DNA from 3 places in the Serratia sp. ID 25-353 genome. Region 2 is predicted to be linked to each of the others. Evidence: predicted binding sites of a transcription regulator. Region 2 holds the regulator's gene; each other region holds the start of a gene.
The links. Region 2 encodes Fur, which represses iron uptake genes when iron is present. Its sites were predicted from a motif close to ATAATAATGAGAACNACTATCAA; they were not measured.
Positions count from the first base shown of each region.

Region 1 (10,309 bases), 1.4 Mb from region 2:
CTCGAGGGGGAGCGTTTCAGCGCGGCGATAGCCGAGCAGGCTACCGAATTCGCTTCGGCGACGACGCTCGAAAGCGACACCGCGGTGGTGCTGTATACCAGCGGCACCACCGGCCGCGCCAAAGGGGCGGAGTTGACCCACGCCAATCTGGTGCTCAACGCCTTGGGATCGGTGCGGCTGTTCGACGGTTCGGAGACGGCCCCCGATCGTCACCTGGTCACGCTGCCGCTGTTCCACACTTTTGGTTCGACTGTGCAGATGAACGCCGGGTTTGCCGCCGCCGCCACTCTGGTGCTGGTCGAGCGCTTCGACGCCGCACAGGCCATCGCGCTGATGCAACGGCACGGCATCACCTTTTTCGCCGGAGTGCCGACCATGTATTGGGCGCTGTTGAATGCGCTGGATGAACACACGGATATCGAACGCTTGCGCAGCACGCTGCGTATAGCGGTGTCCGGCGGCGCCAGCCTGCCGCTGCAGATCCTGGAGGATTTTTCGCGCCGCTTCGGCGTCAACATTCTCGAAGGATATGGGCTGTCGGAGACCAGCCCGGTCGCCACCTTTAACCATCCCCACCGCGTGACCAAACCCGGCTCCATCGGTCAACCGATCTGGGGCGTGGAGGTGCGCCTGCTAGACGCCACCGGGCAGCCGGTCGACGGCATCGATCAGGTCGGGGAGATCGCGGTGCGCGGTTACAACATCATGAAAGGTTACCTGAATCGCCCCGAAGCGACGGCGGAGGTGCTGGAAAACGGTTGGTTCCTCACCGGTGACCTGGCGCGCCGCGACGCCGACGGCTTCTATTTCATCGTCGATCGGGCCAAGGACATGATCATTCGCGGCGGGTTCAACGTCTATCCGCGCGAGATTGAAGAGGCGCTGATTCGCCATCCGGCGGTGTCGTTGGTGGCGGTGATCGGCGTTGAACACCCGTCGCTGGGCGAAGAGATCAAAGCGGTAGTGGTGTTGAAAGAGACGGAAGAGCCCATCGAGGAGGAAACGCTTATTGCCTGGAGCCGGGAGCGGCTGGCGGCGTACAAGTATCCGCGCATCGTCGAGTTCGTCGAGCATTTGCCGATGACCAGTACCGGTAAGGTGTTGAAGCGCTGTTTGCGCTGAGGAAAATCCGGCCTGCCGGGGCAGGCCGGGATACGGGCATCAACCTGGGTAGATGCCGCGCTCTTTACGTGCGGTCAGGATGCGCTCACAGGCCACGATGTAAGCGGCGGTACGCAGGCTGCACTCTTTTTCGGCCGCCTTGTTCCAGACGTGGACCATGGCGTCGGTCATGATTTTGTCCATACGCTCATTGATCTCGGACTCGCTCCAGAAGTAGCTCGCCATGTCCTGCACCCACTCGAAGTAACTGACCGTTACGCCGCCGGCATTACAGATAACGTCCGGGACCACGGTGATGTTACGGGAACGCAGAATGTCGTCTGCCTCTGGGAAGGTTGGGCCGTTGGCGCCTTCCAGCACCAGTTTGGCGCTGAGGATTTCAGCGCGCTGGCGGGTGATCTGGCCTTCCAGCGCAGCCGGGATCAGGATGTCCATGTCGACTGACCAGAACGCTTCGCTTTCGATCTCGCTGGCGCCCGGGAAGCCGGCGATCTGCTTGTGCTTGACCTGGTATTCGGTCAGCGCGGCCAGATCGATGCCATCGGCGTTGAACAGGGTGGCGGAGTGGTCCTGGATGGTGACGACGCGTGCGCCGACGCCAACGAACAGGCGAGCCGCTTCGCTGCCCACGTTACCGAAGCCTTGTACCGCCACTTTGGCGCCTTCGATTTGCACGCCCAGACGTTTGGCCACTTCGCTGCCGGTGACGAACACGCCGCGGCCGGTCGCTTTCTCACGGCCCAGGGAGCCGCCGAGGTGGATTGGCTTGCCGGTGACCACGCCGGTGATGGTGGTGCCGTGGTTCATGGAGTAGGTGTCCATCATCCAGGCCATCACTTTGGCGTTGGTGCCGACGTCCGGCGCAGGAATGTCTTTCTGTGGCCCGATGATGAAGCCGATTTCGCTGGTGTAGCGGCGGGTCAGTCGCTCCAGTTCACCTTCAGACAGTTTGAACGGGTCGACGCGGATGCCGCCCTTGGCGCCGCCGTACGGCAGGTTGACCGCGGCACACTTGATGGTCATCCAGGCGGACAGGGCCATCACTTCGTTCAGATCGACGTCAGGGTGGAAGCGGATGCCGCCTTTACCCGGCCCACGCGACAGGTTGTGCTGTACGCGGAAACCTTCGAAGTGGCGGATGGTGCCATCGTCCATCTGCAGCGGGATATCAACAATCAAAGCGCGCTTAGGGTGACGCAGCGTATCAACCCAGCGTGACAGCTCGCCGAGGTAAGGGGCGACGCGATCGATTTGTTGCAGATATGTAGCCCAAGCGGTGGTGCTGCTGTCTGAAGCGTAGGATAGCTTTTCCATAACCAACCTTTATATATTAGAGGTATTTATTTCGTTTAACCGTGGATTAGCAAGCGCATAACACTTTGCGACGCTAAATTTACCACTAATTATGCCGGTTGTTAGCCCCCCTCTCATCGGGCCAGCGGGCGGTTTTTCGCCGCCTGCAGGGCGATAAATGAATAGTTAATTACTTTTTGTCGGCGGTGAGCGAGCACATGCATAATTTATGCATATAAAGCGCATAAAAACCCTTTTTATCTATTTTTCAGAAGCTTGAATGTGATCAAAAAGTTTCATTTTATTTAACTGCCATGTTGACAATGGCATTTCCCCTCGCCAGAGTTAAATTAATGTTAAAACGGCTCCGGCGTCGTTTTTTTGTTGCACAAGGGAAAGTATAACCATTTGATATTGTAGTGTTTACCCACCACGCTCAGGCTTTGTACGCCAAACGTGGGCGCTACGCGGCTCACGAGAGCATTTTCTCGGCACCCATTATTATTACCTCCCTGTTACAACGGGGCGGGCAGCGTTCGGTCTCAATTTTATTGCCGGTTAGAGCGCCCACGGGCGTTTCACTCCTGCTGCAGCCGCACATCGGTTGCTTAATCGCCTTAATGACGGACAGGTAATACCATGAAAAAAAATCACTGCGATCGGCTGAACCCAGGTTCAGCCGAAGGGCCAAACTGTGCCCAAACCCTGCAGCGCGGGCTGAGCGCGCGCCATATTCAACTGATTTCGATCGGCGGCGCCATCGGCACCGGGCTGTTTATGGGCGCCGGGAAAACCCTCGCGCTGTCGGGCACCTCCATCGTACTGACTTACGCCATCGTCGGCTTTTTCATGTTCATGGTCATGAGGGCGATGGGGGAGCTGCTGCTCACGCGGCTCGATTATCGTTCGTTCGCCGATTTCGTCTCCGAATACCTGGGGCCGCGCGCCAGCTTTTTTCTCGGCTGGTCCTACTGGCTGAGCTGGGTCGTGACCTGCATTGCCGACGTGGTGGTGTGCGGCGGCTACGTGCAGTATTGGCTGCCTAACGTCTCGCCCTGGCTGCCGGCGCTGCTGACGCTGGGGTTCTTGTGTCTGTTCAACATGCTATCGGTCAAGATGTTCGGCGAAGCCGAATTCTGGTTCGCGATGATTAAGGTGGTGGCGATCGTCGCGCTGATTGCCACCGGCGCCTGGATGGTGTTCAGCGGCTGGACCTCGCCGGACGGCGTGACCGCTTCGCTGCATAACGTCACCGATCCCGCCATTTTCATGCCACACGGCATCTTCGGCTTCTTCGCCGGTTTCCAGATCGCCATTTTCTCCTGTACCGGCATCGAGCTGCTGGGCACGATGTCGGCGGAGACCAAAAACCCGGAGAAGGTGCTGCCAAAGGCGATCAACGCGATCCCGGCGCGCATCATCGTCTTCTACGTGTGCTCGATGCTGACCATTATCGCCGTCACCTCGTGGAGCCACATTTCACCGGACAGCAGTCCGTTCGTGATGCTGTTCGATCGGGCGGGGCTGCCGGCCGCCGCGGCGGTGATCAACTTTGTGGTGCTGACTTCGGCGATGTCCTCGGCCAACAGCGGGGTGTATTCCAGCACCCGCATGCTGTACAGCCTGTCGATGGAAAAGCACGCCCACGGCCAGTTCCGCATTCTGTCCCGCACCACGGCCATTCCGATCCGCAGCCTGCTGTTTTCCTGCTTCTGCATGGTGTCCGGCACCTTGCTGCTGGTGCTGGTGCCGAACGTCATGACGCTGTTCACCCTCGTCTCTACCGTGGCGGCGATCCTGGTGGTTTACAGCTGGGGCATGATATTGGTCGCCTACCTGGTATATCGCCAGAAACGGCCGGATCTGCACGCCGGTTCCCACTTCAAAATGCCGGGCGGGGTCGCGATGGCCTGGCTGACGCTGGCATTTTTCGCCTTTACGCTAGTGCTGATGGTGTTCGATCGCGATACGCTGATCGCGCTATGCAGCATGCCGCTGTGGTTTACCACGCTCGGCCTGATCTGGCGCTATCGGGTCCGTGACAGCGTGGCGCGCGAGAGCTACGTGTTTTATCGGCGTGGCGCCGAGGCGGAATAACCGGCGAAGGATGCGCAGTTGCCGCCGCTCGACTCGGCAAGCGGCGGCAACTGCGGTATGCTAAGCGGCTGAACCGCAAACCAAACCGGGCCATACGGAGACACCCCAGCGTGCCGAACTCTTCTTCTCAACTCGAACTTTTGCGATCGGTCGCCGACGGCATCGCCGCGCTGTTTTTCCCGAATGCAGAAGTGGTGATCCACGATCTGGCCACCAACAAGATTGCCTATCTGGCGAACAACCTGTCGAAGCGCAAACCGGGTGACGACGCCGGGCTGGAAGACGTCGAGCTCGCCGGCGGCGCCGGCGTGACCGGCCCCTATGAGAAGCTGAACTGGGACGGCAAAAAGATGCGCTCGGTGAGCATCGCCGCGCGCGACGAGCAGGGCAAGCCCAGCTATCTGCTGTGCATCAACCTGAGCACCGCGATGTTCGAGGACGCCCGCAACGCGCTGGACATGTTCCTGTCTGTCACGCGGCTGCAGCCACAGCCGCAAGCGCTGTTCAAAGATGACTGGCAGGAGAAGATCAATACCTTCCTGCACGATTGGCTGCGGCGCGAAAACGCCGCGCTCGGCGCGCTGAGCCGCGAACAGAAACGGCGGCTGGTCAGCGATCTCTATCATCAGGGGGCGTTCAAGGCCAAAAGCGCGGCGGATTACATCGCCAACGTGCTGTCGATGGGGCGCGCCACGGTGTACAAGCATTTGCGGGAATTGAAGCAGGAGTAAAGGCGGCGGGAAAGGCGGAAGAAATGGGCGGCGCTGGCCGCCCATTTTTGTTACCAGCGGTAGTTGACCGAAGCGATGATGCTGCGGCCGCTGCCGTAGAAGCAGGCGTACTCGCCGCTGCAGGATGAAACGTATTTCTTGTCCGTCAGGTTCTGCACGTTGAGCTGAAGCGCCGCACCGCGCAGCGCTGACGAGGCCTGGCCGAGGTCATATTTCACCATGGCGTCGTACAGCGTGTAGTGCGGCACGTCGTACTGGCCGGTGGCGTCGGCCGGCGCATCGCCGATGTAACGCACGCCGCTGCCGACGGTCAGGCCGTTCAGCCCGCCGCTCAGGAAGCTGTAGCTGCCCCAGGCGGATGCCGCGTGGCGCGGGATGCCCGCCGGGCTGTGGCCAATTTCGTCCGCCGAGTTGGAGTCTTTGGTGACTACGTCGGTGTAGGTATAGGCGGCGGTCAGCTTGATTTCCGGCGTTGGTTGGGCGTGCACTTCCGCCTCAATCCCTTTGGATTTCACCTCACCGATCTGCTCGTAGGCGGAGGTGAGACGGTTGTAAGACGCCACATTGCGCTGGGTAATGTCGAACCAGGAGAGGGTCAGCAGGGTGTTGCCGCCCGGGATCTGGTATTTCACGCCCACCTCGGTTTGTTTGCCGGTGGTCGGCTTGAGCGGATCGGCGCCCGGCGCGCTCGGGTACAGGTTAGGATCGAACGAGGTGCAGTAGCTGACGTACGGTGAAATGCCGTTGTCGAAGGCGTAAAGCAGGCCCGCGCGGCCGGTGAACTGGGCATCGTTGTAGGTCTGCTCTTTACCGCCGCTGGTGCGATCGCGGGTGTTGACCTGCGACCAGTCCTGACGGCCGGACAGCAGCAGGTTCCAGTTATTCCACTCCAACTGGTCCTGCAGATACACCCCGACCTGATTCAGCGTCTTCAAATCGCTGGAAGCCAGCGCCAGCGTGCTGCCATCGATGCTGGGGCGAACCGGGTTGGCCCAGTCGATCGGGTAATCGTTGCCGCGATCGCGATACATCTTCGAATCGATATGGCTGTAGCGGTAATCCAGCCCGCCCAGCACTGTGTGCTTCACCTCGCCGGTGTCGAACAGGCCCTTCAGCTGGTTATCCACGCCAAACTCGTTGGTCATCTGCGTTTCATGCTGCGCCATGCGGGTGACGGTGTGGTCGTTAACCTTCGAGTTTACGTTATAAACCAGATATTTATAGTCTTCATCACGGTGGGTGAAGCGCAGGTTCTGGGTAAACGACAGCGCATCGCTGAAGTTATGCTCGAGGCTGTAGCCGATCGACGCCTGCTCGCGCCGCGACTTGTTGAAGCTGGGTTCGCTGACGTTGAAGTCATAGGGCACATAGCCCGCGCTGGTCGGGAACAGCGTGCCGGCGCGCGGCAGGAAGTTGCGCGATCCGGCTTTCGGATCGTTCTGGTAGCTGGTCAGCAGCGTAAAGCTGGTGTCTTCGTTCGGCAGCCAGGTGAAGGCCGGGGCGATGGCCACCCGTTGCTGCTTGCTGTCTTTGACAAACTCATGTTCGGTTCTGGCGATGCCGTTCAGGCGGTAGAACAGGGTATTGTCGTCGTTGAGCTTGCCGCCGAAATCGAACGCCGTTTCCGCCAGATGGCGGTTGCCGGTGCTGAATTTGACTTCGTGAATGCTCTGGGCGGTAGGGCGTTTACTGGTCATCACCACCACGCCGCCGGGGCTGACCTGGCCGTACAGCACGCCGGCCGGGCCATGCACCATCTCCACGCGCTCCAGCAGCCAGGGATCGATCTGCCCGGCGCCGCCGTTTTGGCTCGAGAGGCCAAAGTGCAGGCCGTCGAGCAGCTTGGGCGCATAGCGGAAGCCGCGGCTGATCACTTCGTCATTGCGGTTGGAGTTGCCACGGTAGGTGGTGATCACCCCACTGGTGTAGTTCAGCGCGTCGGCGACCGACGCCGGCTCCTGGTCGTTCATCTGCTCGCGCGTGACCACCGAGATGGACTGCGGCGTTTTGCGCAGAGGGGCGGCGGTCTTGGTGCCGGCGGCGCTTTCTTTGGCGACGATCCCTTTGACCGGCGCGGTCACGCTGTTTTGCGCGTCGGCGGTCACCAAAATCGTCTCGTCCGCCGCGGCGGACGCGTGTTGCGCCAAGGGCAGTAAGGCCAGCGCCGATCCCAGCAACAGACGCTTGGCGGCCGTCGCCTCCGCATTTCCGTTTGCTATCCCTTTGTTTTTAATCTTCATTATCTCTCCTGCATACCTGCGTTGTGTGTCATGCCACCCTGATAAACCCCGAAATGCCGACAAGCGGTCTTCTCCCGTCGACGCGGAAACGCCGTGTGTGCACGACGGTAAAAATCCGACAAATAGTATTGAAAATGATAATGAGTATCAATACGATTGTCAGGTTTTGTAAAAATCACTCGTGTTATGTAAGGGGCGCTATGGAGTTTTTGCCGGAAAAGAGGCCAGAAAGCGGTCATGAGGGATTGGCGGCGCAATGGCTGCGTGAAGAGGCGGCAGGACAGCCTGCGTGGTGGCAGAAGGTGGCCTCACACGGCACGCCCATCGTCGAGCCGCACGATGACCGCCACGTCAAAATGACCTGGCTGTGGCGCGATCCCGCCGGCGATGAACGGCACTCGCCAATACGCCGCGTTTACGCCGATATCAACGGCATTACCGATCACCACAGCACGTCCCCCAGCAGCCTGACCAGGCTCCCCGGCACCGACGTTTGGTACGGCGCCGCCGTTATCGATCGCCGTTGGCGCGGCAGCTATAGCCTGATCCCTATTACCGATCGGGATCTTCCCCCCGTATTCAGCGACGACGAAACGTTGCGCGACCGCCAGCAGCGCGCCTGGTGGGTATCGCTGTTCCCATTGGCCATCGCCGATCCGCTGAATCGCGTATCGCTGGGGCCGTCTCATCGCCCGCGCCCGGTTTCCCTGGCGCAAGGGCCGGATGCCGACGATCAAAGCGCCTGGCAGGCCGCCGATCGGCCATGGGATGAGGCGCGGCTACAGCTTTTTCAGTGGCGCAGCGAACATCTGGATAACCAGCGGCGCGTCTGGCTGTATGCCAGCGGCGACGCGGCGGTGAAAGCGAATCGCCCGTTGGTGTTATTGCTCGACGGCCAAAACTGGATCGAAAGGCACGCGCTGTTGCCGGTGATCGAGCACGAAACGGCAAGAGGGCACCTGCCGCCCGCGTGCTGGCTGCTGATCGATGCGATCGACGGTGAACACCGGGAAAACGAGCTGCCCTGCAACGCCGCCTTCTGGCAAGCAATCATCGATGAGTTGCTGCCGCAGGCGCAGAAGCGCGAACCGTTCAGCGAGGAAGGGACGCGCACCGTTGTCGCCGGCCAGAGCTACGGCGGGCTGGCGGCGTTATATGCCGGTGTGCACTGGCCGGAACGCTTTGGCCACGTGTTGAGCCAGTCCGGCTCCTTCTGGTGGCCTACGGTGCAATTCGTTACCCAGTTCGAAAAACGCCACGAGCTGGAGGAAGGCTGGCTGATACGCCAGGTTCGGCAACGCAACGCGGCGTCGCCCACGCTCACCGTGATTCAGCAAGCCGGCGATCGAGAGGCGGACATCGAATTCGTTAATCGCCAAATGCATCAGGCGCTGACGGCGGCGGGGCACCGCGCCGAATACCGCGTGTTTTCCGGCGGGCACGATGCGCTCTGCTGGCGCGGCGGCCTGGTGGACGGCGTGCGCCAGCTGCTTTCCGCGATGAAATAACCCACACATTTTGACAGACAGGTAATGAAAATGACTCAGGAACAACAAAACCCGTTCGATGACGAAAGCCTCCGTTTCACCGTTTTGGTCAACGCGCAGCAGCAGTATTCGCTGTGGCCGCAGTTTGCCGACACGCCGCAGGGGTGGCGCGTGCTGATGGGGCCGGCGTCGCGCGGCGAATGCATCGACTACATCGAAACGCACTGGCAGGACATGCGGCCGGCGGCGCTGAAAGCGGCGGATGCGGCGCGTTAAGCGCCAGGCAGCCACATCGATACATTCCGTTTGAGGAAAAGGACAGACACCATGTCAGAAACGCTTTCTTTGCCGGATACTCAGGTCGAGTATCGGGATTATCCGCTGGTTGCAGCACAACCGGGGATCTGGATCGCCGACCAAATCGCGCTGCGCCGCAACGGCTTCGCCGTGGCGCACTACACCGAACTGCACGGCGCTATCGACCGCTCGGCGCTGGAGCGCGCCATCCGTCAGGGGCTGGCCGAAGCGGATACGGTTCAGGCGCGGTTCTTTGAGGCGCAGGACGGCCAGCCGGTGCAGCGTTTACCGTTGATAGCCGACCCTGCACGCGTGCAGGCGCCGGAGTGGTTCGATTTCAGCACGCAGCCGGACGCCGAACAGGCGGCGCTGGCGCTGATGAACGACGATCTGGCGCAGGATCTGCCGGCGGACGGCGAACGGCCGCTTTATCGCCATGCAGTGATCCGCGTCAGCGCCGAGCGCTGGTTCTGGTACCAGCGCTTTCATCATCTGACCCTGGACGGCTTCAGTTTCGAAGCCATCACCCGCCGGATCGCCGATATCTATCGCGCGCTGCGCCACGGGCTGTCGCCGGCGGCCTCGCCGTTTACCCCGTTCGGCAAGGTGGTGGAGGAGTTTCAGCAATGGCAAACGTCGACCGCACGTGAGCGGGCAGCCGAATTCTGGCGCCAGCATCTGCGCGATTTGCCGTCGCCGCTGTCATTATCGACGGAGAGTCGGGAGGTTGAACCGGGTGCCCGGCCGCTCAAACAGGCGCTGGTGCTGCCTGAATCGCTGTTTGACGAAGCGCTGCGCGATGATGCGCTGCAGTCGCTGCAACCGGCCGATATCGTCACGGCGGCGCTGGCGATGTATCTGGCGCGCATGAGCGGTGAAACCCGCTTCTCAGTCGGCTTTCCTTTCATGCGCCGGATGGGGTCGCAGGCGCTGGCGGCGGTCGGCCCGGTGGTCAACGTGCTGCCGCTGCTGCTGAACGTGACGCCGGCGATGTCGCTGGCGGACGTCTGCCAGGCCACCGTGGCGGAGATCAAGCAGGCGC
Region 1 is NZ_CM139236.1:1,650,408-1,660,716, forward strand. It holds gene ACYF6X_RS07910 (long-chain-fatty-acid--CoA ligase) at 1-1,122, shown strand, start outside; gene ACYF6X_RS07915 (Glu/Leu/Phe/Val family dehydrogenase) at 1,162-2,436, opposite strand; gene ACYF6X_RS07920 (amino acid permease) at 3,055-4,512, shown strand; gene ACYF6X_RS07925 (helix-turn-helix transcriptional regulator) at 4,623-5,243, shown strand; gene ACYF6X_RS07930 (TonB-dependent siderophore receptor) at 5,294-7,483, opposite strand; gene fes (enterochelin esterase) at 7,684-8,991, shown strand; gene ACYF6X_RS07940 (MbtH family protein) at 9,022-9,246, shown strand; gene ACYF6X_RS07945 (non-ribosomal peptide synthetase) at 9,298-10,309, shown strand, end outside.
Region 1: fes (enterochelin esterase) is a predicted target of Fur. The motif match lies at 7,612-7,634, and genes of this name have one in related genera.

Region 2 (10,309 bases):
TCCGCCGGGAACTGCATCGCCTGCATGATGTGTTCGATCATGCTGCGTTTGCGGCCGGTATTGGTATTGGTGATCACCCAGTAAGGGGTGCCCGGTACATGCTTCGGCTTGGTGTGCGTGCCGTTGGCCAGCAGGGTCTGCTGATCGCCGGCGAAATAGGTGCGGGTACGGCCGGTCAACGCCTCGGTGGCGGCGGCGAAACCGGCGGCATCGAGGGTATACAGCGTGGACAGCACCAGCATGAAACGGTTGACCGCTTTGTTCTGCTCGGCATATTCATCCGACAGCAGCAGCTCACGTACGGCGCGTACGCGATCGCGTGGGCGCTGCGCCGGCGCCGCTTTTTCCAGCTCGACGGACTGCGGTGCACTGGCGGCAGGCAACGCGCGCACCGGCTGCCCGGCGGTGAATTTCAACATGCGGCGTAAAATATCGGACGCGCTTTCACCGATGTGTTGCGTGTGGCTGGCAATATAACGGTAAAGCTCTTCGTCGACTTCAATAGTTTTCATCTTTATCCAATACTGTTTTTTCTACTTAGAACCTGAAGCCAGATCCTGCATTCAAGCCATGGGATTATAAGGTTAAAAGCGCTGGGGCGAACACAACAATGTGCCTCTGGACGGCAAATGCAGACTAATACCTATAGCCGGCACTGCCAAGCCCGCGCCGCGAAAATTCCGCATGATTCATCGTGCGATTCAATCATGATACCCTAATCTGAATCTCTCTCAGTATGAACTTCGCCATGAAATTACATTATCAACTGCTGGCCGCCGAGTCAGACGCGCTGCCGGTGCTGCTGATCCACGGGCTGTTCGGCAATCTGGACAACCTGGGCGTGCTGGCGCGCGATCTGCATAAACAGCACACCGTGATCAAGGTCGATCTGCGCAACCACGGCCTCTCCCCGCGCGCCGACGACATGAACTACCCCGCCATGGCGCAGGATCTGCTGGCGTTGCTCGACGAACTGCAGCTGGAGAAAGCGATCGTCATCGGCCACTCGATGGGCGGCAAAGCGGCGATGGCGCTGACCGCTATCGCGCCCGAGCGCGTCGCCAGGCTGATCGTCATCGACGTCGCGCCGGTGGATTACCAGACCCGCCGCCACGACGAGATTTTCGCCGCGCTGAAGGCCGTCAGCGCCGCCGGCATCACCCAGCGCCAGGCGGCCGCCCAGTTGATGCGCGACTATCTGCAGGAAGAAGGCGTAATCCAGTTCCTGCTTAAGTCCTTCCACAACGGCGAATGGCGTTTCAACCTACCGGTGCTGATCGAACGTTACGAAGACATCACCGGCTGGCAGGATGTGCCGGCCTGGCCGCACCCAACCCTGTTCATTCGCGGCGGCCTGTCGCCGTACGTGCAGGACAGTTACCGTGCAGACATCGCGCGCCAGTTCCCGCAGGCCCGCGCGCACGTCGTCGCCGGCACCGGCCATTGGGTGCACGCCGAGAAGCCGGAGGCGGTGCTGCGCGCCATCCACCGTTTTCTCGACGAAGCCTGAAAAACCCGCTCATCTGGCGAAAAAACGCGCTAAAGATAACGGCTTAGCGCGTTTAGCCCGCAGTTAGGCATTGTCGCCGCTCCATCTGCTGGGGTAATATGGCGCGCTATAATTTTGCCGCCGCGCCAGCGCGTTCGCGAACGCCGGTTCGGGGGTGAATTTGGGTTAGGGTTTATTGGCCCGAAGTGTGTTAACCGATGCCTCCGGAAGCGTGCGAGCGCTTTTTGATGCAAACTCCCTTGCAGTACCGCTACCTATGGCAAAAGAACAAACGGATCGCACGACGCTGGATCTGTTCGCAGATGAACGCCGTCCGGGGCGCCCGAAAACCAACCCGCTTTCCCGCGATGAACAGCTTAGAATCAATAAGCGCAATCAGTTACGGCGCGATAAAGTGCGTGGATTGCGGCGCGTAGAGCTGAAAATCAACGCGGATGCGGTGGACGCCCTGAACAAACTGGCGGAACAGCGCAACATCAGCCGCAGCGAACTCATCGAGCAGATGCTGTTGGCACAACTGGCGGAAGAACAGCCGGAACATTGATCTCTTCGGCCGCACGCGCGGCGCGGCGTTAAGGACAACGCCGGATCGACCACGCTTTTCTTCATTCTCCGGCATCGCATAAATGCGATAAAACCCCGGCGCCACTTTCTGGCATGATACGCATTTACCGGTAAGAGACTGCGCCTGTCGGCGCCCGCCCCGGAGGCGAAAGGCTCTTGCCATGGCATCATTTTAATCGGCGTCAGCGGCGGCAGTGCCGGCGTCGAGTAATGCAATTACTTGAATTTAAAGGTTATACGCGATATGGCTACTGTAGGCATTTTCTTTGGCAGCGACACTGGCAATACCGAAAACATTGCCAAAATGATCCAGAAAATTCTCCAGAAACAGTTTGGCGACGACGTCTCTGAAGTGCATGACATCGCTAAAAGCAGCAAAGAAGACCTGGAAGGGTTCGATATCCTGCTGCTGGGTATCCCGACCTGGTACTACGGTGAAGCGCAGTGTGACTGGGATGATTTCTTCCCGACGCTGGAAGAAGTCGACTTCAACGGCAAACTGGTGGCGCTGTTCGGCTGCGGCGATCAGGAAGACTACGCGGAATACTTCTGTGACGCGATGGGCACCATCCGCGACATTATCGAACCGCGCGGCGCGGCCATCGTGGGCCACTGGCCGACCAAAGGCTATCACTTCGAGGCCTCCAAGGGCCTGGCGGACGACGACCACTTCATCGGTCTGGCGATCGACGAAGACCGTCAGCCGGAGCTGACCAACGAGCGCGTCGACGCCTGGGTCAAACAGATCGTCGAAGAGCTGAGCCTGGCCGATATCGTCGGCTAAGCCCCGGCACTGGCGAAAGGTTGAACAAAGGCCCTGTAAAGTGCATAGTGTGCCCACAGGGCCGTCATCGGCAACAGGGATTGCTGCGATAGAAGCTACAGATTTGTAACTTCCCACCCCGTCACGGTAGACTGAGATATCGGTTTATCCCATCCATCAAGGCGTTGCATGCAAAACATGCAATAGTGCAATTATATCTTTGTTAACAACCGGCGGTTTCCATTTAGTACAACCGGTTCTATAATGAGACGCATTAACTCTTTGTGCCGACCGATGCCACAGGCGAGTACGCCTCAACTTGATTAGCATAGTAACAGGACTGAATTCGCATGACCGACAACAACATCGCATTGAAGAAGGCCGGCTTAAAAGTCACGCTTCCGCGACTCAAAATCCTGGAAGTACTGCAAAATCCGGAATGCCATCACGTCAGTGCGGAAGATTTGTACAAAAAACTGATTGATATGGGCGAAGAGATCGGGCTGGCAACGGTTTATCGCGTACTGAACCAGTTTGACGATGCGGGCATTGTGACACGTCACAATTTCGAAGGCGGCAAGTCCGTGTTCGAGCTGACCCAACAGCATCACCACGATCACCTGATTTGCCTGGACTGCGGCAAAGTGATCGAATTCAGCGACGAATCCATCGAAGTGCGCCAGCGTGATATCGCCAAGCAGCACGGCATCAAGCTCACTAACCACAGCCTGTACCTGTACGGCCACTGTGAAACCGGTGACTGCCGCGAAGACGAAACGCTGCACGACAAGAAATAAGCCTGACCGGCTATGAAAAACCGCCTCACACCGAGGCGGTTTTTTTATGCCCTCCGTGCAACGGGCAAAAAAATCCCCGGACAAGCCGGGGGAAAATCATGTCATGAAATATCACAATTGCAGCGGCACAGCGACTCCACGTACTCCTCTCACTACAACGTCCGCCCTACGCCGACACGCGCGGGCGAACGCATTCCCCCTTCGTTATACGGCCGCCGCCAGGACAGCAGGCCGTTGCACCGGGCTTAGACCTTTTCGGCGCGGCTGTAGCGTTTGCCGTCCGGGCTGACCGACCGCACCTGAACGTCACCCGAGACCGCCGGCTTGGCCTTGGCGTCATAGCGCTGCCACTGCTTGCCACCGTCGGTGGAGTACTCGATGCCCAATCCCGGCAGCGCGATATTCGCCTCCAGCTTGCCGCCCGCTACGCGTGCGCCCGGCACCGGCAGACGGTAAGCGACGCCGCCCTTATCCAGCTTGGCCAGTTCACGCTGACCCAGGATATTGGCGAAGCGCAGCCAGTCTTTCTCCAGCATCTTGGTATCGACAAAGTGGGTTTCCCCGCCTTTGTATTCGCGGCCTGCGCGGTAGTCCTGTTCCCAACCGGCGCGGTGCCAGGCGCGTTCTGCCACCGACAGCGCGCGTGGGAAGATCATGTATTCCATCTGCGGATCGGTGCGCTGGGTTTCGCTCCACAGCTGAGCGGACAGCCCGTAGGCGCCCGGCCACGGCTTGTCGCTCTTGGCGCTGAAGTGGTTGCCGTCGCGGTCGACCGAAGTTTCCGCGTTCTGCGGCATGTTGTCCGGCGCGAAGCTGAACACCTTGCGCTCGTCGCTGAAGCGGGTGCCCCAGTAGTAACCGCGCTCGTCCGGGTTCACCTCGTAAGGGAAGTCCATATAGACGTAGTCCGGGTTGGAAACCACCACTTCATACCCTTTGTTGGCCCAGTCGTTGACGCTATCGAAACCGCCCCAGTACAGGGTATCCCAGAAGTTGACGCCCACGCGCGAGGTGGCGAACGCCTTCGCGTTCTCGGCGTCTTTCAGGCCATCCTGCCAGGCCTGCATTCTGTCGATGCCATGCGCCTTCACCAGCTTGCTGACCTCTTGGCCGAAGTAGCTCGGCAGATGCTCCATGTCGGCCACCTTGCCTTCTTTGATCATCGTCTGGCACACCTGCGACTTGGCCCACGGCTTGTCTTCGTTGCTCTGATCGATGATGCCTTTGCCCGGCTCCGGTTTCGCCTTGTCGGTGTAGCCGGCGCCCAGGCGAATGTTTTTCGCTTCGTCGCCGCCGAAGTGCCAGGTCTTGATCGGCTGGCCGGCCTCTTTATGCATCTGGGCGATCTCGCCGATCACCTTGTCGACAAAGCGCTGGGACGAGTCAAGGCACGGGTTCAGGTAGCTCTGGCGGTTAAAGAACTGCACGGAGGTGGTGTTGGAGGTATCGGTCGGATCCACCAGGCGGAATTCGTTGGCCTCCTGCTCTTTCCCGGCGGCATGCAGCTTTTTATAGCGCGCTTCCATCGAGACCACCGCGGCGCGGGCGTGTGCCGGCATGTCGATCTCCGGGATCACTTCAATCTGGCGCGCCTGGGCATATTTTATGATGTCGATATAGTCCTGACGGCTGAAGAAGCCGCCGTAGACGTCCGGCCCTTGGCCGTACTGCGGCAGCAGGCAGGTGGTTTCGCTCAGATCGTGGCAGCGCTGGCCACCGACTTCCGTCAGCTCAGGCAAACCGGGGATCTCGATGCGCCAGCCTTCGTCATCGCTCAGGTGGAAGTGGAATTTGTTGAGCTTGTAGGCCGCCATCTGATCCAGCAGGCGCAGCACCGCGTCCTTCTTATGGAAGTTGCGCGCCACGTCGAGGAAAATGCCGCGATACTGGAAGCGCGGCGCATCGCTGGCGTCCAGCGTGGCAATCTTGCCGCTGCCGTCGCTCGGCACTAACGACAGGATCGACTGCAGCCCGTAGAACACCCCGGCCTGATCGAAGCCGATCACCCGCGTCTCTTTCTTGCCGATTTTCAGCTCATAGGCGCCCGGCACCGCCATCGCGCCTTTAAACTTGCCCGGCTGGATGTCGGTCTTGATTGGATAGCCGTTGGCCTGAACCGGCACGCCCAGCAGCGCGAAGCGCTGGTTGACGACGTCCGCCGCCGGCTTGACCAACGTGCTCAGATCCGGCGATACCCCTTTGCGCAAATCGACATCCTGCGCGTGAACCTTCACCTGCATCGGCGTCGGCACGATCTGGCCGCGCAGCGCGCCGGCAGGCAGCGTCTGCAAGTCGGCATTGCTGACAAAGCGCGAAGCCGGCGTCATCAGAATGTTTTTGTCGTCCTTGGTGCGCTTCCACTGGTCGCCGGTGAACGGCGCCACAAACTGGTCCAGGTTTTCGGTGTCGGTATTCGCCAGCATTTTCGGCTTGGCGTCGCCGGACGTGGCATACCAGCGCGGCAGGAAGTCGTTTCTGAACAGCTGCCAATATTCGGCGACCACCGGGATTTCCACCGCCTTACCGGCCGGGAAGCCGCTGAATTTGGCGGTCGGCTCCAGCTTGTACAGATCGCCGGTGAGGTGAGCAATCTTGAACTGGTCGTTGTCTACCCGCAGGGTCTGGCGCGGGCTGTGGAAATAGATGACCCAGTCTTTGCCGTCGATCGCCTGGCCGTCGTTGCTGAGGGTGAATAACACCCGGTTGCATGAGGCCCAGTCGGCGCCCAGCGCCGCGCAATCCACGCCGTTTTCACCGGCGCGGTTATCCAGCATTTTTACGTTCAGCTTCAGCTGGCTCAGCTGATCCACCCGCTGTTGATCGGCCATGGCGTTTCCCATGCCGCCCAGGAATCCCATCGTTGCCGTCAACGCGGCTAATGCGCTCAGTTTGAATGCGTTCATGTTCTTGTCCTTCTTAATTATTGTTATCGCGAATTTCTTGCCACAGCTTGCCGCACTTGGCGTCGTAAGCCTGACCGTTACCGCTGTGCACCGCCATAATGCAGTTCTGATAATCCATCACCCGCACCGTTTCCTGCGCGGCGAACTGCTGGTGCTGCTTCTCTTGTTTCAACACGTTCAGCACCGCCTTGCAGGGCTGCAGACGCTCCGGCGAACCTTCGGCGGTGTTGATACAGGCGCTATACGCCTGTTTCAATTTGGCGTCTTCCGGCGGCGCGGCGGGTTGCGCGCAGGCGCTCAAGGCCGCGGCGGCCGCCAACATCAGCATGATTTTTTTCATCGTTGAATTCCCTTAACTGCCCCCGGCGGCGAGGCCGGGGAATGCATCAGAAGATGGTGAATGGCGCGATGACCATGAACTTGACGTCTTTCTCGTCCTGGAAGATGTTGCCGTAACCGCCGCCCCAGCTCGGGATGTTGGTGTGGTTGTCATACTGGGTGTAGTGCAGTTTGATCAGGGTGCCCTTGGCGCGCCCTTCCTGGATGGTGTACATCGCATCCAGGCTCCAGGCGCTCTCTTTCAGGCGCTGGCTCTGATCGTAGATCGGGTTGGTGCTCGGCTTGGCGTCCCAGGCGTAAACGTAGGAGCCACCGACCGCCATGCCCGGCAGGTTCCAGTTGCTGAGGTCATACATCACGCCGGCGTACACTGCTTTCTCGCCGTTGGCGTTAAAGTCGGAGCGGTTATCCCACCACACGTCCAGACGACCGTTGGACGAGGCGTAGGTCGGGGTCATGCGCTGCAGGAAGAAGCCCTGGTTGCCTTCCGCCTTGACCATGGTGCCTTCCAGACGCCAGTTGAATTGACCGGTGGTGTAACCGAAGGTCAGCGCCTGCAGCCAGGCCAGGCCGTCGTAGATGCTGTTCGGATCGTTCTTGTTACTGATGCGGTCTTCCGCACCGTAGAACTGGTAACTGGTGGTCAGCGGGTTGCCGAGCACATCGAATTTGTAAGACGCCTTGGTGAAGTATTGATTCACATAACCCTGCGCCTGGCCGAAGGCGGCTTCCAGCACCAGATCGTTTTTGAAATCGTACTTGGCACCCAGCGAGTGCAGGTAGGAGACGCGCGTTTTCTTATCGTTCTGGCGGAAGTCGTCCATCTCGATATGCCACGGCGCCTTGTATTTGTCGGTCCACATGTAGGAGAAGCTCAACGCACCGGCGTCGCCGTAGTCGAACTTGGCGCCGGCTTCGGCCCCCTGATAGGTGCCCGGCATAAAGCTCCAGTGCGGCGCCAGCAGGGTTTGGCCGCTCGGCTGAATATAGCCGGCGCGCGCCCAGACCGGGCCGTATTTGAATTTGGCGGCGGCTTTGTACAGGCTCACGCCGCCTTTGTCACCGGAATAGTCTTCGTCGTAGGTACGGTTTTTCGAGGAGAACGCGATCTCGTTCGGGTGGCCGCTGGCGCTGGATTCTGCCAGCTCGATGGCGGTAAAGGCACCGACGTCCAAACCAAACATGTCCCAGGCGTAGCCCGAAGCGAAATCCAGGCTCAGGTTGGCGGTGGAGTGCGACAGGTTGGTGGTGTATTGGTTGTAATCCTTGCTGTCCGGATTGAGATCTTTACGGTCGCGCTCACGTTGCCAGTAATAAATGCCGCCGGTCAGCGTGGAATCATCGATAAACCCTGCGGCTTTCGCCTCAGGCGCCATGGCAAACCCTGTTCCCAACAGCGCGCCCGCGACTGCGAGCGCCAGCGTTTTACGCTGAGCACCGTGCGTACCCATATTGAAATTCCTCTTTGACTTAACTTAAAAGTTGCAGCCGCCTGTGTTCACCACTGCCCTGCACGACTGCCAATAAAAAACCCGAACGGGTAAAAAATATTGCCGACGAGATGTTATTCCCACAGCACTAATTGCTACAGACAGACTATTTTTCGCGACGCGAATTATCAAATGAAAAATGCGGGAGATTTGTCAAAGTATGACAAGGAGCACATATCAGTGAGATTTTGTTACGCCGGTGATCATGGAAGGTGTCGAATAAAAAATTCAATTAAATCAGAATAAATTGAGATACGTGGTCAACCTGAGACGATTAATGGTTTCAGCCTGACTAAATCCGTCAGTCAGAAGATAAAAACTGAGAGCGCTCTCTAAATGAAATTAATTCGCATCACGAATATATAAGAAAAAATGAAGACTAATAGGACCAATATAAGAGAACCAATGGGTTAATGCGTCGCTATTAATTAAACGCATCCCGGATAAAATGAGAGAGGAATAGATCACGAGCTGAGTGCAGGCATAAAAAAGCGCGGCTTAAAGCCGCGCTGATTCATTAATTTTTCAGGCGAATAGGATTAGCCTTCGATTTTCGCCCAGGTGTCACGCAGGCCGACGGTGCGGTTAAACACCAGATGCTCGGCCGACGAGTGACGGCTGTCGGCGCAGAAGTAACCTTCACGCTCGAACTGATAGGCTTTCTCCGGCTGTGCGGCCGCCAGGCTCGGCTCGACGAAGCCGTGCTTGATGACCAGCGATTCCGGGTTGATGGTGGAGAGGAAATCCTCCGCCGCGCCCGGATTAGGCACGCTGAACAGGCGATCGTACAGGCGAATTTCCGCCGGCAGCGCGTGCGCCGCTGACACCCAGTGGATCACGCCCTTCACCTTGCGGCCGTCGGCAGGATCTTTGCTCAGCGTTTCCGCATCGTAGCTGCAGAAGAGGGTGGTGATCTCGCCCGCTTCGTCCTTCTCGACGCGCTCGGCCTTGATCACGTAGGCATTGCGCAGACGCACTTCCTTGCCCAGCACCAGACGCTTGTACTGCTTGTTGGCTTCTTCGCGGAAGTCGGCGCGATCGATATAGATCTCGCGGCTGAACGGCACTTCGCGGCTGCCCATTTCCGGCTTGTTCGGGTGGTTAGGCATGGTGACCATTTCCACCGCATCGCCCATGTTCTCGATAACGATTTTCACCGGATCCAGCACCGCCATGGCGCGCGGCGCGTTCTCGTTCAGATCGTCGCGGATGCAGGATTCCAGCGCCACCATCTCGACGTTGTTGTCTTGCTTGGTCACGCCGATGCGCAGGCAGAACTCGCGAATCGAGGCGGCGGTATAACCACGGCGACGCAGACCGGAGACGGTCGGCATACGCGGATCGTCCCAGCCCGCGACGATCTTCTCGGCCACCAGCTGGTGCAGCTTGCGCTTCGACATGATGGCGTATTCGAGGTTGAGACGCGAAAACTCGTACTGACGCGGGTGGCAAGGAATGGTGATGTTATCCAGCACCCAGTCATACAGACGGCGGTTATCCTGGAATTCCAGGGTGCACAGCGAATGGGTGATCCCTTCCAGCGCATCGGAAATGCAGTGGGTGAAATCGTACATCGGATAGATGCACCATTTATTGCCGGTCTGGTGGTGTTCGGCGAACTTGATGCGGTACAGCACCGGATCGCGCATCACGATAAACGGCGAAGCCATATCGATCTTGGCGCGCAGGCAGGCGGCGCCTTCGGCGAACTCGCCGTTGCGCATCTTCTCGAACAGCGCCAGGTTCTCTTCCACGCTGCGGCCGCGGTACGGGCTGTCTTTGCCCGGCGCGGTCAGGGTGCCGCGATATTCACGGATCTGCTCCGGCGACAGCTCATCGACGTAGGCCAGCCCCTTGGTGATCAGCTCAACCGCATACTGGTGCAGCTGATCGAAATAGTCTGAGGAGTAACGAACGTTGCCGCTCCACTCAAAGCCCAGCCA
Region 2 is NZ_CM139236.1:3,015,441-3,025,749, forward strand. It holds gene seqA (replication initiation negative regulator SeqA) at 1-512, opposite strand, end outside; gene ybfF (esterase) at 737-1,510, shown strand; gene ybfE (LexA regulated protein) at 1,767-2,054, shown strand; gene fldA (flavodoxin FldA) at 2,319-2,858, shown strand; gene fur (ferric iron uptake transcriptional regulator) at 3,188-3,634, shown strand; gene ACYF6X_RS14610 (beta-N-acetylhexosaminidase) at 3,880-6,537, opposite strand; gene chiQ (ChiQ/YbfN family lipoprotein) at 6,551-6,877, opposite strand; gene chiP (chitoporin ChiP) at 6,924-8,327, opposite strand; gene glnS (glutamine--tRNA ligase) at 8,906-10,309, opposite strand, start outside.

Region 3 (10,309 bases), 2.1 Mb from region 2:
AACGATGCGGATACTCATCAGGGTTTATCTTCCTGTCGTTTCTCGCGGACCTCACGGTACCAGCGCGGATGATGTTTCTTGGCCCAGGCCGCCGGCACCCAGCCTTCCACCATCGCGGTAATGGTGCCTTTTACCCACAATGCGGCGTAAATGTGCACCATAATCACGATAATCAGGCCGACCGCGGCCAGCGAATGCACCAGCAGCGCGATGCGGATCAGCGGAATGGAGAACGACGGCGCAAAATACGGCCGCCAGATCACCACGCCGCTGGCCAGCAACAGCACCAGGCTGATAATCGCCGCCCAGAACACGCACTTCTGGCCGAAATTATAGCGCCCGGTGTCACCCACTTCCTCGTTCATGGCGATTTTGTGGATGTTCTTGGCCCAGACGATATCTTCCCGGTTGATCAGGTTATGCTTCCAGTAGCGCAGGAACATCAGCAGGAACGCGGCAAACATGATCACCCCGACAAACGGGTGCAGAATGCGCGCCAGCTGCGGCGTCCCGAAGATGTTCATCAGCCAGTTGAAGGAGGGGAAGAAGAACCCCAGCCCGCTGATGGCGGCGAACACGAAGCAGAACGCCACGATCCAGTGGTTGATGCGCTCCGGTGCGCTGTAACGCTGAATGGGCTTTTCCTTTCTCATTTGCGCGTCTCCTCGTCATGCGGCTCGTCGTGCTCGTCCTCATCGTCGACGCGGTTAGGCCCGACGCCGACATAGTGGAACACGCTGGCCGCGAAGGTGGCGGCAAAGCCGATGGCCGCCAGGGGTTTCCACACGCCCTTCCAGAAGGTCACCGCCGGGCTGATGCTCGGGTTGTCCGGCAAACCGTGGTACAGCTGCGGTTTGTCGGCGTGGTGCAGCACATACATCACGTGCGTGCCGCCCACCCCCGCCGGATCGTACAAACCGGCGTTCTGGTAGCCGCGGGTGTTCAGCTCGCTGACGCGATCCGCCGCCACCTGCTTCATCGCTTCCTTGGTGCCGAAGTGAATGGCGCCGGTCGGGCAGGTTTTCACGCAGGCCGGTTCCTGGCCGACGTCCACGCGGTCGACGCACAGGGTGCACTTGTACACCCGGTTGTCGTCCTTGTTCATGCGCGGCACGTCGAACGGGCAGCCGGCGATGCAGTAGCCGCAGCCGATGCAGTGCTCGGACTGGAAGTCGACGATGCCGTTGGCGTACTGAATGATCGCGCCTTCCGACGGGCAGGCCTTCAGGCAGCCCGGATCGGCGCAGTGCATGCAGCCATCCTTGCGGATCAGCCATTCCAGCTTGCCGTTTTCCTCCACCTCGGAGAAGCGCATCACCGTCCACGACTTGGCGGTCAGATCGGCGGGGTTATCGTACACCCCGACGTTGTGCCCCACTTCGTCGCGGATGTCGTTCCATTCGGAACAGGCCACCTGACAGGCCTTGCAGCCGATACAGGTGGTGACATCGATCAGCTTGGCCACTTCTTCCTGGTGGTCACGGGCGCGCGGCGCCGGCGTGAAACCATTGGTGGCGGATTTACGAATGATGTCTTGAGATTGCATGGCCATAATTCGTCTCCGTTACACCTTTTCCACGTTGACCAGGAACGCCTTGAACTCCGGCGTTTGCGTATTGGCGTCGCCGACGAACGGCGTCAGCGTGTTGGCGATAAAGCCTTTCTTCGCCACCCCTTCGTAACCCCAGTGGATCGGGATGCCGATGGTGTCGACTTCCTGGCCGTGCACCTGCAGTGTGCGAATACGCTTGGTCACCACCGCCTTGGCCTTGATGTAGCCGCGGTTGGAGCTGACCTTCACGGTGTCGCCCTGCTTGATGCCCTTCTTCTCCGCCAGCTTTTCGCCGATCTCCACGAACTGCTCCGGCTGCGCGATGGCGTTCAGCCGCGCGTGCTTGGTCCAGTAGTGGAAGTGCTCGGTCAGACGATAGGTGGTGCCGACGTAAGGGAACTTGTCGGATTTGCCCATCGCCGCCAGATCGTCCTTGAACACGCGCGCCGCCGGGTTGGACACCACGTTCGGGTGCAGCGGGTTGGTGCCGAGCGGCGTTTCGAACGGCTCGTAGTGTTCAGGGAACGGCCCTTCCGCCATCTTGTCGGTGGCGAACAGGCGGCCCATGCCTTCCGGCTGCATGATGAACGGCCCGACGTCGCTGCCCGGCGCGGCGGTGCTGTAGTCCGGGATATCGGCCCCGACCCACTTGGCGCCGTCCCACTCCAGCAGTTGGCGTTTCGGATCCCACGGTTTACCCTGCGGGTCCGCCGAGGCGCGGTTGTACAGGATGCGGCGGTTGAGCGGCCATGCCCAGGCCCAGCCCAGCGTATTGCCGAGGCCGGACGGATCGGCGTTGTCACGCCGCGCCATCTGGTTGCCGGCCGGCGTCCAGCTGCCGGCGAAGATCCAGCAGCCGCTGGCGGTGGTGCCGTCGTCACGCAGCTGCGCGAACGAGCTGAGCAGCTCGCCTTTTTTCACCAGCACTTTGCCGTCGGCATCCAGTAGATCCGCCAGCGCCTTGCCGTTGTTTTCCTGCGCCACCTCTTCCGGCGCCGGGTTGTCCGGCGTCAGGTAGTCCCAGGTCATGTTCAGCACCTGTTCTGGCACCGCACCGCCGTCGCGCGCATACATCTCGCGCAGGCGGCTGAAGATGCCCGCCAGGATCTCGCCGTCGTTCAGCGCTTCGCCCGGGGCGTCCGCGCCTTTCCAGTGCCACTGCAGCCAGCGGCCGGAGTTGACGATCGAGCCGTTTTCTTCGGCGAAGCAGGTAGACGGCAGGCGGAACACTTCGGTCTGGATCTGCGAAGGGTCCACCTCGTTAAACTCGCCGTGGTTCTGCCAGAAGTTGGAGGTCTCGGTGTTCAACGGATCGATGGTCACCAGGAACTTCAGCTTGGACAGCGAAGCCACTACCTTGTTTTTGTTCGGGAACGACGCCACCGGGTTAAAGCCCTGGCAGAAGTAGCCGTTGACCTTGCCCTGCGCCATCATCTCGAAGTACTGCAGCACGTCGTAGCCTTTGTCCCACTTCGGCAACCAGTCAAAGCCCCAGCTGTTGTCCTTCTGTGCCTTGTCGCCGTAGAAGGTCTTCATCATGCTGACGAAGAATTTCGGGTAGTTGCCCCAGTAGTTCACCTGGCCCGGCAGCAGCGCCTTCGGCGTGTTGGCCTTCAGGTAGGTCTCGAGATCGGTCTGTTTCTCCGACGGCAGCGTCATGTAGCCCGGCAGGCTCTGCGACAGCAGGCCGAGATCGGTCAGCCCCTGGATGTTGGAGTGGCCGCGCAGCGCGTTGACGCCGCCGCCCGCCATGCCCATGTTGCCGAGCAGCAGCTGGATCATCGCCATGGTGCGGATGTTCTGCGCGCCGACCGAGTGCTGAGTCCAGCCCAGGGCGTACAGGAACGAAGCGGTTTTATCCGCGACGCAGGTTTCGGCGATGTATTCGCACACCTTGAGGAAATCGTCCTTCGGCGTGCCGCAGATGTTGGTCACCACGTCAGGCGTGTAGCGGCTCACGTGCTGCTTCAGCATGTTCCACACGCAGCGCGGATCCTGCAGCGTGACGTCGCGCTTGGCGAAGCCGTTCTCGTCGAACTGGTAATTCCAGGTGGTTTTGTCGTACTTGCGGTTTTCCGCGTCGTAGCCGCTGAACAAGCCGTCTTCGAAGGCAAAGTCTTCCCGCACCAGCAGGCTGGCGTTGGTGTAGGCCTCGACGTATTCGCGGTTGAACTTGTTGTTGGTCATCAGATACAGCAACACGCCCGACAGGAAAGCGATGTCGGTCCCGGAGCGGATCGGCGTGTAGAAGTCCGCCACCGATGCGGTTCGGGTAAAGCGCGGATCGATCACGATCAGCTTGGCATTGTTGTGTATTTTGGCTTCCATCGCCCAGCGGAACCCCACCGGATGCGCTTCCGCCGCATTACCGCCCATGACGATAATCAAATTCGCGTTCTTGATATCAACCCAGTGGTTGGTCATCGCACCGCGACCAAATGTTGGAGCAAGACTTGCTACCGTTGGTCCGTGTCAGACACGCGCCTGGTTGTCTACGGCAAGCATGCCGAGAGCGCGACTAAATTTTTGCGACAGAAAACCTGTTTCGTTGCTGGCGGCCGAGGCGCACAGCATGCCGGTGGTCAGCCAACGGTTGACGGTAACGCCCTGATCGTTGGTTTTGATGAAGTTGGCGTCGCGGTCTTCTTTCACCAGCTTGGCGATGCGGGTGAAGGCGTCGTCCCAGCTGATGCGTTGCCATTTGTCCGACCCTGGCGCCCGGTATTCCGGGTACTTGAGGCGGCTTTCGCTGTGGATGAAGTCAACCAGACCGGCGCCTTTCGGGCAAAGCGCGCCGCGGTTTACCGGATGATCCGGGTCCCCTTCGATATGGAAAATGCTTTCTTTGGCGTTCTTGGCGCCATCACCAAGGCTGTACATCAACAGCCCACAGCCGACGGAACAATACGTACAGGTATTACGGGTCTCGCGGGCGCGCAGCAGTTTGTACTGCCGGGTTTCCGCCAACGCCACGTCGGGGGCAAAGCCCAGCGCGGCCACCGTCGTTCCTGCCATACCGCCAGCGCAGATCTTAAAGAACTGCCTTCTGCTGACCTGCATGGGGGTCTCCTTTACTCTCGATTGTCACATTGTTCAAATGCGCCTGCCCGCTAGCGCGGCAAACGCGAATGTCACTGTTGTTATGCTTGCTACGAACGCCGGCCATATTACCACAGCGTGCTTGTGGTTGTTACACACTCGTGCTCATTCAGTGAACGCATTGGCACATTTCGATACATTTCGGCGTTGGCGCTCCCTACAGTATAGAGAGTAACCCACGCGCCGGATCGACGGCTTGACACGGCCCCCCGCCGCCCTATTCTATCAGTATGTTAGCGCAGCGACCCGCTCATTAACCACACAGTTCACAGGGCATTGATAATCATTTTCAATATCATTTAATTAACTATAATGATCCGACTGCTTACGCGGTGCTCGCCCTTTGCGCCGCCCATACACCACTGGAGATGATGATTATGAGTTATTCACTGCCATCCCTGCCGTACGCTTACGACGCACTGGAACCGCATTTCGACAAGCAGACGATGGAAATCCATCACACCAAACACCACCAGACCTACGTCAACAACGCCAACACCGTGCTGGAAGCCTACCCTGAGCTGGCCAAATACAGCGTTGAAGAGCTGATCCAGGATCTGGATAAAGTGCCTGCCGACAAACGCACCTTCATGCGCAACAACGCCGGCGGCCACGCCAACCACAGCTTCTTCTGGAAAAACCTGAAAACCGGCACCACGCTGGGCGGCGATCTGAAAGCGGCCATCGAGCGCGATTTCGGCAGCGTTGAGAAATTCCAGGAAGAGTTCGAGAAAGCCGCAGCCACCCGCTTCGGTTCCGGTTGGGCCTGGCTGGTGCTGAAAGACGGCAAACTGGCCGTGGTGTCTACCGCTAACCAGGACAGCCCGCTGATGGGCGAAGCCGTTGCCGGTGCTTCCGGTTTCCCAATCATCGGCCTGGACGTGTGGGAACACGCTTACTACCTGAAATATCAGAACAAACGTCCTGATTACATCAAGGCGTTCTGGAACGTGGTCAACTGGGACGAAGCCGCCGCACGCTTCGCCGCGAAGAAGTAATTCGCCCCCGTTGATGAAGATGCCCGCCACCGGCGGGTATTTTTTTGCCTGAAATCCGCTAAAGTTTGACCACTTCTTGCCGATGGTTTGTTCAATTGACGTTCGCCCGGAGAAGGAAAAACGCTATGGCGGCATTGCAAGCATTGGCAGGAAAGTTCACTCATCTCACCGTAGGTAAAAAGCTCGGTCTCGGCTTCGCGTTGTTGCTGCTGTTGGCGGTGGTCATCGCCGGCACCGGGGCGCAATATCTGCACATCATCGAATCCCGCGCCGATCGCATCGACTTCAGCAACCGGCTGAACGAGGAGATCAACCAGGCCAAATACAACCGCGCCATGTACGGCCAGACCTACCGGCCGGAGTACATTCAGAACAACCGCGCCAATATTGAGAACGCCGTCAAACTGATAGACCAGGGGCAGGCGCTTGACTGGGACGCCCAAAGCCGCAAGGATCTGCAGCGTCTGGTGACGCTGATCGGGGAATATCAACAGCAGCAAAAAGTCTTTGAGCAGGCGGTCACGGCGAAAGACGCGGTGCGCCAGAGCTGGAACATGTCGGAAGTGCAGGCCAGCCTGAGCCAGGTGGAACGCCAACTGACCAACGGCGATCTGCAGCTGGCCTTTATCCAACTGAACCAGAAGCTGACCCAGGTGCGCTACGGCGCGCGCGGCCTGCTGCTGAGCCTGAACAAGGAAACCGAAGCCCCGCTGATGGCGGCCATCGACGACGCCCGCGACGCGGCCAACGCGCTGAGCCGCCGGGTCAGCGACGCGCAGCGCCCGCAGCTGCAGCCGCTGCTGGCCGCCCTGGACGATTACAAAAACCGCATCGCGGCTTACCTGCCGGCCTATGAGCACGAGCAGCAGATCAGCCGGCAGCTCGGCGAACGCGCGCAAGCGATCGGCATGCTGGTCAACGCCTTTATGCAGGACGAGCTGGTGCAGACGCGCAACAACATCAATCTGGCGCAGCTGCAAATGGGCATCACCACCCTGATCGCCATCATCGCCGGGGTGCTTATCGCCTGGCGCATCACGCTGCAGATCACCCGTCCGCTGCACAGCACCCTGGCGATGGCGGAGCGCATCGCCGGCGGTGACCTGCGCCAGGCGCAGACCAGCACCCGCCGCGACGAGCTGGGGCAGTTGCTGAACGCGGTGGCGGCCATGAGCCAAAACCTGCGCACCATGATTGAGAAGATCCAGATGGGGGTCAGCCAGGTCTCCACCGCCTCTGCGGAAATCGCCGCCGGCAACACCGATCTCTCTTCCCGCACCGAGCAGCAGGCGGCGGCGGTCGAGGAAACCGCCGCCAGCATGGAACAGCTGACCGCCACGGTGAAACAGAACGCCGACAACGCCCACCACGCCAATCAGCTGGCCACCGACGCTTCGCAGACGGCGCAGCAGGGCGGCAAGCTGGTGGAAAACGTGGTCAGTACCATGCGCGATATCTCCAGCAGTTCGCAGCGTATCGCCGAAATTACCACCCTGATCAACGGTATTGCCTTCCAGACCAACATCCTGGCGCTCAACGCCGCGGTCGAAGCGGCGCGCGCCGGCGAACAGGGCCGGGGCTTCTCGGTGGTTGCCAGCGAAGTGCGCAGCCTGGCGAGCCGCAGCGCCCAGGCGGCCAAGGAGATCGAAGGGCTGATCGCCGAATCGGTCAGCCGGGTGAAAACCGGCACCGAACTGGTGGAAAGCACCGGCAACACCATGGAACAGATCGTCCGCTCGGTCACCCACGTGCGCGACATCATGGCCGAGATCGCCGCCGCTTCCGATGAGCAGACGCGCGGCATCGCCCAGATTGGCCAGGCGATCGTCGAGATGGACCACACCACCCAGCAGAACGCCGCGCTGGTGGAAGAGTCCGCCGCCGCCGCCGACTCACTGGAAGAACAGGCCGACATGCTGCTGCAGAGCGTCTCGGTGTTCCGTTTGGCGGAGCAGACCGAACCCGCCGCCGTGAAAGCCGCCGCGCCGAAAGCGCCGGCGGTAAAACCCGCGGCCGCCAACGCCGCAGCGGAAGAGAACTGGACCACCTTCTGACGCCCCGCCGCCCGCCCGAGGATTTTCGGGCGGGTTGTTATGTCCCCCCGGCACAACTCAGGCTATGCTGAGCCCTCGACGCGAGACACGGAGGCGCACATGCATCACCCAGACGTTTACATCGGTAATATTCAACCCTATGAGGGCGGGCGCCCCAGCGCCATCGCCAAACGCCAGGTGGATGGCGCCATCCGGCTCACGCCGCTCGGCCTGGAGGGCGACGAACAGGCCGAGAAAAGCTACCACGGCGGGCCGGACCGCGCGCTGTGCCACTACCCGCGCGAGCATTACGCCCACTGGCGCGAGCAGTTTCCGGCACAGGCAGAGCAGTTTTGCGCCCCGGCCTTCGGCGAGAACATCTCCACCGAAGGGCTGACCGAACACAATGTGTTTATGGGCGACATCTTCCGCTGGGGCGAAGCGCTGATCCAGGTCACCCAGCCGCGCTCACCGTGCTTCAAGCTCAATTATCACTTCGCCATCGAGGATATTTCGGTGCTGATGCAGCAAAGCGGCCGCTGCGGCTGGCTGTATTGGGTGGTGTCGCCGGGCGCGGTCAGCGGCGATCGTCCGCTGGAGCTGGCGGCGCGCAACAGCGACGTGTCGGTCGCCGAAGCCATCGCCATCGCCTGGCATATGCCGTTCGACGCGGAACAGTATCGCCGCCTGTTGGCGGTGGCCGGCCTCTCCGCCAGTTGGAGCAAGACCATGCTCACGCGGCTTGCCGAAGGGCGCCTCGAAGACTTCAACCGCCGCCTGCTCGGCCGTTGAAATCGCGGGCGGAAAAGATGAAAAACGTGCGTCGAATGCCGCGTTAACCCTATTCTTCCGCCTATACTGTAGCCGCACGTTTTTTCAGCCAGGAGCCAGGTAATGACCACCCCGATCCATTCGATTCATCACGCCGCCGCCGAAGGCTATCAGGCCAACGCCGATCGCTATGTGAAAGGCCGGCCGGATTACCCGCCGGAAATCGCCGTCTGGCTGCGTGAAACTATCGGCCTGCACGCCGGCATGACGGTCATCGATCTCGGCGCCGGTACCGGCAAGTTTACCCCGCGCCTGCTGGAAACCGGCGCGCAGGTGATCGCCGTCGAACCGGTGCCGCAAATGCTGGAAAAACTGTCGGCGGCGCTGCCGCAGGTGAAAACGCTGGCGGGCACCGCCGAGGCGATCCCGTTGCCGGACGAGTCCGTCGATGCGGTGGTCTGCGCCCAATCCTTCCACTGGTTCGCCACGCCGCAGGCGCTGGCGGAAATCCAGCGCATCCTCAAGCCCGGCGGCAAACTCGGTCTGGTGTGGAACATGCGCGATGCGCGCGTCGGTTGGGTGCGTAAATTGAATCAGATCGTCGATAGCCACGAAGGCGATGCGCCGCGTTTCTATACCGGCGAATGGCGCAAATTCTTCCCGTTCAAAGGCTTTGAACCGCTGCAGGAGCAGGTGTTTATGCTGGGTCACCGCGGCGCGGTGGAGGACGTGATCTACAACCGGGTGCGTTCAACCAGCTTTATCGCCGCGCTGCCGCAGCCGCAACAGGAGCAGGTTATCGAGCAGTTGCGCCAGCTGGTGGCGGAAGAAGAGGAACTGCGGGGCCAGGACACGGTCACCGTGCCCTATCAGACCAAGGCGTATTTCACCACCAAGGTCTGATGCCCGGGGGTTCAGAACGCTTTCTTGGCGTAACCGGTGACCGCTTTCAGGCCCATCTCGCGGCCCAGCGCGGTCATCGGGTGCACCACGATCAGCCCGCGCGCGCTCTTCTTCAGCGCACCCATATCGGCCTGCTCTTTCTTGGTGATCTCGCGGCTGAACGGCAGCTTGCTCAGCTTCTGCGCTTCGGCGCTCAGCTTCTCGCCACGCACGTTTTTCAGGCGTTCGATCTCCGTCGCCAGTTTCTCTTTCTCTTTGGTGTGCTGCGCGATCAACTCAGGGTTGCCCTGTTGGATCACGGTGGCGTCTTTGTGGTTCAAGGCGTCCAGCAGGTCGCTCAGGCGCTTGATCTCTGCCTTTTCTTTCTCTTTCATGGTCTCTGGCCCGTTGTGCCCAAAATGGCACGCTAATCAATGATACCGGCATTGTAGCAAAAGGCGCGCGCCGTTACCCGTCCTGCGCAATGCCGGGCGGCAGGCCGCTCATCTCGCAGGCCCTGGCGCCGAGCCGGGCCAACGCCTGGGTGTAGCGCGCGTTGAACGGGTAGCAGCAGGAGAGCCGCAGCGCGTTGCGGTAGCGCCCGCTCGGGGAATACAGGGTGCCCGGCGTCAAACAAATCTGCTCCTCCAACAGCTGATGGAACAGTGCCACGCTGTCCACGCCGGGGGGAAATTCGACCCAAAACACGAATCCGCCCGCCGGCTGCGTGGCCAGCGTGCCACGCGGGAAATGCCGGGCGATCAGCGCCCGCGCCTCGTCCACCTGCGCCGCATAACGCTTGCGCAGGTTGCGCAAATGATGATCGTAGCCGCCGCTCTCCAGGAAGGTCGCCAGCGTTTCCGACAGCAGCTGCGACTCGGACATCGATGACACCGCTTTCAGCTTGCGCAACGCCTCGTGGAAACGGCCGCCGCAGATCCAGCCGACGCGAAAGTCCGGCGCCAGCGTTTTGG
Region 3 is NZ_CM139236.1:40,881-51,189, reverse strand. It holds gene fdhE (formate dehydrogenase accessory protein FdhE) at 1-18, opposite strand, end outside; gene fdoI (formate dehydrogenase cytochrome b556 subunit) at 18-653, opposite strand; gene fdxH (formate dehydrogenase subunit beta) at 650-1,552, opposite strand; gene fdnG (formate dehydrogenase-N subunit alpha) at 1,565-4,612, opposite strand; gene sodA (superoxide dismutase [Mn]) at 5,029-5,649, shown strand; gene ACYF6X_RS00205 (methyl-accepting chemotaxis protein) at 5,775-7,703, shown strand; gene yiiM (6-hydroxyaminopurine reductase) at 7,803-8,474, shown strand; gene ACYF6X_RS00195 (class I SAM-dependent methyltransferase) at 8,577-9,356, shown strand; gene ACYF6X_RS00190 (YibL family ribosome-associated protein) at 9,368-9,730, opposite strand; gene ACYF6X_RS00185 (aminotransferase-like domain-containing protein) at 9,804-10,309, opposite strand, start outside.
Region 3: sodA (superoxide dismutase [Mn]) is a predicted target of Fur. The motif match lies at 4,928-4,950, and genes of this name have one in related genera.